Regions from separate parts of the Streptomyces sp. NPDC006259 genome, predicted to be linked through region 3. Evidence: riboswitches for the same ligand, from Rfam matches in the RefSeq annotation. Region 3 holds a riboswitch; each other region holds the start of a gene.
What was found. A riboswitch is a leader RNA that binds a small molecule or an ion and turns the genes downstream of it on or off. The one in region 3 is predicted to bind S-adenosylmethionine.

Region 1 (2,254 bases), on a different contig from region 3:
TCGGCCCTGCCGCCGGTGTAGGTGCGCAGGATGGTGGGGATGCGGACGGTCACGCTCATGCGAGGCCAGCCTCTCGGAAGGAGTCCAGGTTCGGGCGGATGGTGGCGGTGAGGCCGGTGCCGGCCACCGCGTCGAGGGTCTTGAGGCCGTCCCCCGTGTTGAGGACGACGGTGGTCTTCGTCGGGTCGAGGAGACCGTTCTCGATCAGCTTCCTCGTCACGCCCACGGTCACGCCACCCGCCGTCTCGGCGAAGATGCCCTCGGTCCGCGCCAGCAGCTTGATCGCGTCGACCACCTGCTCGTCGTTCACGTCCTCCACCGCGCCACCGGTACGGCGCGCGATGTCCAGGACGTACGGGCCGTCCGCCGGGTTGCCGATGGCGAGGGACTTGGCGATGGTGTTCGGCTTCTGGGGCCGCACGACGTCGTGGCCGGCCTTGTAGGCGGCGGACACCGGGGAGCAGCCCTCGGCCTGCGCGCCGAAGATCTTGTACGGCCTGTCCTCGACGAGACCGAGCCTGATCAGCTCCTGCAGACCCTTGTCGATCTTGGTGAGCTGCGAGCCGGAGGCGATCGGCACGACGAGCTGGTCGGGCAGCCGCCAGCCGAGCTGCTCGCAGATCTCGTACGCCAGCGTCTTGGAGCCCTCGGCGTAGTACGGCCGCAGGTTGACGTTGACGAAGCCCCAGCCCTCGCCGGCCGGGTCGCCGATCAGCTCGGAGCAGAAGCGGTTCACGTCGTCGTAGTTGCCCTCGATGCCGACGAGTTCGCCGCCGTAGATCGCGGCCATGACGATCTTGCCCTGTTCCAGGTCGTGCGGGATGAACACGCAGGAGCGGAAGCCGGCGCGGGCGGCGGCGGCGCCGACGGCACCGGCCAGGTTGCCCGTGGAGGAGCAGGACAGGGTCGTGAAGCCGAAGGCGCGGGCGGCCTCGATGGCCTGGGCGACGACGCGGTCCTTGAAGGAGTGCGTCGGGTTGCCGGAGTCGTCCTTGACGAACAGCTTGCCGGCGTCGACGCCCAGCTCGCGGGCCAGGTTGTCGGCCTGGACGAGCTTGGTCCAGCCGGGGTTGATGTTCGGCTTGTCCGCCACGTCGGCCGGGACGGGCAGCAGCGGCGCGTAGCGCCAGATGTTCGCGGGTCCCGCCTCGATGCGCTTGCGGAGTTCCTCGGTCTCATAGGACGAGAAGTCGTACGCGATCTCGAGCGGGCCGAAACACTCCTCGCAGGCGAAGACCGGGCCGAGGGGCACGCGGTGTCCGCACTCGCGGCAGGAGAGCGCCGCGGCGGGACCGAGATCGACGGAGTTCGTGGTGGTTCCAACTGTCTGCGCAGCCATGTGAGGCGAGGCCCTTTCTCCTCATCTTCCTCACGACGCATCTCGCCGTGAGACGGATTTGGCACCTTCCCTAGCCGGGAGCCTCGCCACGTCAACGTGCCGAGACCGGCTGGAGGGTTGCCGGGGCTTCATCGGGCCGTATCCCTCTGCCCCTCTGGATGAGCGGTATGAAGTTGTGAACAACGGCGACCTCGGACATGCGATGGTCATCCGCGTTGTTCAAGACTGTAACCGAAGGCCAGGACAGTTGAGATAGACGTCCGAACCGCGAGATGGATCACACCGTCACCCCGCGTGCACCACGTGTGATCACGACTGTGAGGAGCCGCAGACCGTGCTGAAAGAAGCTGAAGCCTGGCTGGCCACCCGCTCCTGGTCCGTGACCGACCGCCCGCTGCACCGCGTCCTGGCCGCGAAACGTGCCTCGGGCCAGACGGTCTCCGTGGTGCTGCCCGCCCTGAACGAGCAGGAGACGGTCGGTGACATCGTCGCGGTCATCCGCCACGACCTGATGCAGCAGGTTCCCCTGGTCGACGAGATCGTCGTGGTCGACTCGGGCTCCACCGACCGTACGTCCGAGGTCGCGGCGGCGGCCGGGGCGCGCGTCGTCCACCGGGACGCGATCCTGCCCCGGATACCGGCCGTGCCCGGCAAGGGCGAGGTGCTGTGGCGGTCGTTGCTCGTCACGACCGGGGACATCGTCTGTTTCGTCGACGCCGACCTCAGGGACTTCTCCTCCGACTTCGTCACGGGGATCGTCGGACCGCTGCTCACCGACCCCGGAGTCGATCTGGTCAAGGCCATGTACGACCGCCCGCTGGACGGCGCGGCGGGCCAGGGCGGCCGGGTCACGGAACTCATGGCCCGCCCCCTGCTCAACATGCACTGGCCGCAGCTGGCCGGTTTCGTGCAGCC
Region 2 (2,254 bases), on a different contig from region 3:
ACTTCGGCGGCGGCCGGCCCTCGCTGTACCCGTGCGGCACGGAGTCGGAGATCGAGGCCGTCCAGCGGATGTGCGCCCAGGGCATCGAGGAGGCCGCCCAGCGCGCCGGAGCGGCCGGCGCCGACGCGTCGGAGCGCGCCGCGGCCCTCGACACGCTGCTCGGCACGCTCGGCGTCCTCGAACAAGGGCTCAGCGCCCGGCCCCATCTGATCGGCACGCAGATCACGGCGGCCGACGTCGAGTTGTGGGTGACGTTGGTCCAGCTCGACACCGTGCACCGCCACCACCTCGACGCCGACACGGTGCGCCGCGTCGCCGGGCACCCCGCCCTGTGGGAGTACGCCCGCCGGCTGGCCGCGCACCCCGCCTTCGGCGGCCATCTCGACCTCGACGGCGTCAACCGCCGCCACCACGCCCGCTGTCAGGGTCTGGAGGCCGCCGGCTCGGCCGTCCAGATACTGGACTGGGCGAGCCACACGACCCCCGTCACGGGCACGGAGGCGCAGGTCGCGCGGTCCTGACCCGGTCCAGTGGCTGGACCGGCGTTGACAACCGTTCGGGCGACTGTCTTAACTTACGACCCAGAACGGTCATGAGCGTCAGCGACAAGCCCTGGCTTGCTGACCGGCAACCCTCGCTCGGCGGTGGGGTGCCCCAGGTGACGACCGGACCGGATGACGTTCGGTAGACGTTTCGGTAAGCGCGAGGGCCCCACGGGGCCGGACAGTGACGGTGACGGACATGTACGCAGCCTCTCGGACGGCGCCCCGCCGCCTCCGCGGCTGCGTACGGCCGTACCTCGACGTCCTCGTCGCCGACCGCGCCGTCGATCTCCTCCGCGTGAACAGCGCGCTGTGTACCGCGCCGGGCCGTGCCCGCTGTCGGGGCTGAACCCCTCACACCCTTCGCCCCGTCACCGCGTTCCTGACGAACACCGCCTGCGCGGTGTGCCGTTGTCCGCCCCACCCCGGTTCCCCGTACGCATCCGCGCGCCGTGCCGCGCCGGCCCGTCACGGAGCGGCCACCGCCGCCCCGCCGCGCCGCCGCGGCCACCCACGCCCGCCGTGATCCGGGGTGCCCCGACTCCCGCCGGAGCCCCTCATGAGTGAACCCCCAGGCGCCGTGGCCCTCGCCGAGGCACCACCCGCCGTACCCCCGCCGCGCCACCGGCTCACCGCCCAGCGCGTCCAGCCGCTGCGCCGGCCCGGACGCTGGATCGCCACCGCGGTCGTCCTGGTGCTGGCCGCCCAGTTCGTCCACGGCCTGGTGACCAACCCGTTCTACCAATGGGACCGCTTCGGCTACTGGTTCCTGCGCCCGACGATCCTCGACGGACTGCTGATCACCCTCGAAGTGACGGCCTGGAGCGCGGTGCTGGGCCTCCTCGGCGGCATCCTGCTCGCCCTGGCCAGGCTCTCCCGCAGCCCGGTGCTGCGCGCCGCGAGCTGGACCTACGTCTGGGCGCTGCGCTCCGTCCCGCTCATCGTCGTGCTGCTGTTCCTCTACAACTTCAGCGCCCTGTACAAGACGTTGAGCGTCGGCATCCCCTTCGGACCCGCCTTCTTCAGCTTCGACGAGTCCCGGCTCGCCACCGACATGGCGATCGCCGTGATCGGCCTCAGCCTCAACGAGGCCGCCTACGCCGCCGAGGTGGTCCGCGGCGGCATCCTCTCCGTCGACCAGGGCCAGCACGAGGCGGCGTCCGCCCTCGGCCTGCCCAAGGGCTACCAGTTCCGGCGGATCGTCTTCCCGCAGGCCCTGCGGTCCATCACCCCCAACTACGTCAACCAGCTGATCGGCCTGGTCAAGAGCACTTCGCTGGTCTTCTACGTGTCGCTGCTCGACCTGTTCGGCACCGCCCAGTCGATGGGCTCCACCTACCCCGGCGACATCGTGCCCCTGCTGCTGGTCGTCACCGTCTGGTACCTGATCCTCACGAGCCTCGTCTCCGTGATCCAGTTCTACGTCGAGCGGTACTACGCGCGGGGCGCCACCCGCTCCCTGCCGCCGACCCCGTTGCAGAAGCTGCGCACCGGCCTGCGGGACCTGCGGGAGCGTGCGCGCAGGGAGGCCGCCGTATGACCGCCGAGACCGTCACCGCGACCCCGCGGGCCGCCGAGCCGGCCGCGGCGCGGCCCGCCGCCGTCCAGGTGCACGACGTCCACAAGTGGTACGGCGCCCACCGGGTGCTCGACGGTGTCGACCTGACGGTGCGGCCCGGCGAGGTCACCGTCGTCCTCGGCCCGTCCGGCTC
Region 3 (2,254 bases):
CCGTCGACATCGTCGGCACCGGCGGCGACGGCGCGAAGACGGTGAACATCTCCACGATGTCCTCGATCGTCGTGGCCGGCACGGGCGTCAAGGTCGTCAAGCACGGCAACCGGGCCGCGTCCTCCGCGTCCGGCGCCTCGGACGTCCTGGAGAAGCTCGGCGTCCGCCTCGACCTGACCCCGCAGCGGGTGGCCGAGGTCGCCGAGGAGGCCGGCATCACCTTCTGCTTCGCCATCAAGTTCCATCCGGCGCTGCGTCACGCGGGCGCGGCCCGTGGCCAGTTGGGCATCCGCACGGTGTTCAACGTGCTCGGCCCGCTGACCAACCCGGCCAAGGTCCGGGCCCAGGCGGTCGGCGTCGCGGACGCGCGCATGGCGCCGATCGTGGCCGGCGTCTTCGCGGAGCGCGGCAACTCCTCGCTGGTGTTCCGCGGCGACGACGGCCTCGACGAGCTGACGACGACCTCCACCTCACGGGTCTGGGTCGTCCGCGACGGCAAGGTGACCGAGGAGTCGTTCGACCCGCGGGACGTCGGCCTCGACCTCGTTCCCGTCGAGGCCCTGCGGGGCGCCGACGCCTCCTACAACGCCGAGGTGGCGCGCAGGCTGCTGGACGGCGAGACGGGCCCGGTCCGGGACGCCGTCCTGCTGAACTCGGCGGCCGCCCTGGTCGCCCTGGAGCCGACCGCCGCTCCGCTCCCGGAACAGCTCCGGGACGGCATGGCCAGGGCCGCGGAGTCCCTCGACTCCGGCGCGGCCAAGCGGACCCTGGAACGCTGGGCGGCGGCCACCCACGCCTGAGCGCGGGCCCGCTGTGCCGCGGGGCGCGGTCCGGATCCGTCCGTCTCAGGACATGGACCGCGCCTTGCGCGCCGGTGATCGTATGGCAGGATGCTGTACCAGGTCATGAGCGACAGTCATGAGGCCCCGGCCGACTGTCCGGCAACCCTCCGTCCGTGGCGGGGTGCCCCGGGTGAGGACCAGGCCGCAGACAGCAAGGTCTACGGCAAGCGCGGACCCCTCGCACTCGTTCCGAGTGAGCACTTCCAGGGGTCCTGGTCGTCGAGGAGCCTTCCGTGAGCAAGCGAATGCGATAGGGCCGCAGAGCCCCGCCTCCGCATCCCCCCTTCACCGTTTCCCGCGCTCGAGCCGTACCCGCTCGCGCGGCGAATCCGCACGCCTGTCACGGGAGTTCAGCCATGTCCGTCGCCACCGCTGCCGCCGCCCAGACCGTTCGCGCCCCGCTGCCCGTGCTGGGCCGGGATGTCACCGTCCCGCTCGTCACCGGCGGAGAGGTCGGCTACGCGGCCCTCGACTACGCCGCCAGCGCCCCCGCCCTCCAGCGCGTCTGGGACGACGTGGCCGCCTACGCCCCCTACTACGGCAGCGTCCACCGCGGCGCCGGATACCTCTCCCAGCTCTCCACCGACCTCTTCGAGAACGCCCGCCGCACGGTCGCCGAGTTCCTCGACTGCCGGCCCGACGACCAGCTGGTCTTCACCCGGTCCACCACCGACTCCCTGAACCTGCTCGCCGCCGCCCTCCCCGCCGGCTGCCAGGTCTTCGTCTTCGAGACCGAGCACCACGCCTCGCTGCTGCCCTGGAAGGACGCCCGGGTCACCTACCTCGACGCCCCGCGCACACCGGGGCAGGCCGTCGCCACCCTGGAGCGGGCCCTCGCCGGCCGCGATCCGCACGGCCCGGCCCTGGTCTGCGTGACCGGCGCCTCCAACGTCACCGGCGAGCTGTGGCCGGTACGCGAACTGGCCGCCGCGGCCCACGCCCACGGCGCCCGGATCGTCCTGGACGCGGCCCAGCTCGCCCCCCACCACCCGGTGTCCGTCCGTGACCTCGACGTCGACTGGGTCGCCTTCTCCGGCCACAAGCTGTACGCCCCCTTCGGCTCCGGGGTCCTGGCCGGCCGCGCCGACTGGCTGCGAGCGGCCGACCCCTACCTCGCCGGCGGCGGCGCCAGCCGCAAGGTCACCCGCCGCCAGGACGGGGGAGTGGACGTCGAGTGGCACGAGAGCGCCGCCCGGCACGAGGCGGGCTCCCCGAACGTCATCGGCGCCTACTCCATCGCCTCCGCCTGCAAGGCGCTCACCGAGGCGGGCTTCGACACGCTGGTCGCCCGCGAGCGGTACCTCATCGACAAGGTCCGCGCGGGCCTCGCGGAGGTCCCCGAGGTGAGGATCCTGTCCCTCTTCGGCGACGACGCGCCCCGAGTCGGCGTGATCTCCTTCGTCGTGGACGGC

Region 1: linked by a shared signal. The riboswitch ahead of thrC (threonine synthase) and the one ahead of ACFYO5_RS01875 (aminotransferase class V-fold PLP-dependent enzyme) in region 3 are both predicted to bind S-adenosylmethionine.
Region 2: linked by a shared signal. The riboswitch ahead of ACFYO5_RS14470 (amino acid ABC transporter permease) and the one ahead of ACFYO5_RS01875 (aminotransferase class V-fold PLP-dependent enzyme) in region 3 are both predicted to bind S-adenosylmethionine.

The regions. Positions count from the first base shown of each region.
Region 1 is NZ_JBIAHY010000008.1:264,089-266,342, forward strand. Features, by position in the region: gene ACFYO5_RS30945 (MoaD/ThiS family protein) at 1-59, opposite strand, end outside; gene thrC (threonine synthase) at 56-1,339, opposite strand; SAM riboswitch class I at 1,358-1,504, opposite strand; gene ACFYO5_RS30955 (glucosyl-3-phosphoglycerate synthase) at 1,674-2,254, shown strand, end outside.
Region 2 is NZ_JBIAHY010000003.1:691,846-694,099, forward strand. Features, by position in the region: gene ACFYO5_RS14465 (glutathione S-transferase C-terminal domain-containing protein) at 1-521, shown strand, start outside; SAM riboswitch class IV at 589-709, shown strand; gene ACFYO5_RS14470 (amino acid ABC transporter permease) at 1,102-2,082, shown strand; gene ACFYO5_RS14475 (amino acid ABC transporter ATP-binding protein) at 2,079-2,254, shown strand, end outside.
Region 3 is NZ_JBIAHY010000001.1:415,446-417,699, reverse strand. Features, by position in the region: gene trpD (anthranilate phosphoribosyltransferase) at 1-800, shown strand, start outside; SAM riboswitch class IV at 902-1,018, shown strand; gene ACFYO5_RS01875 (aminotransferase class V-fold PLP-dependent enzyme) at 1,199-2,254, shown strand, end outside.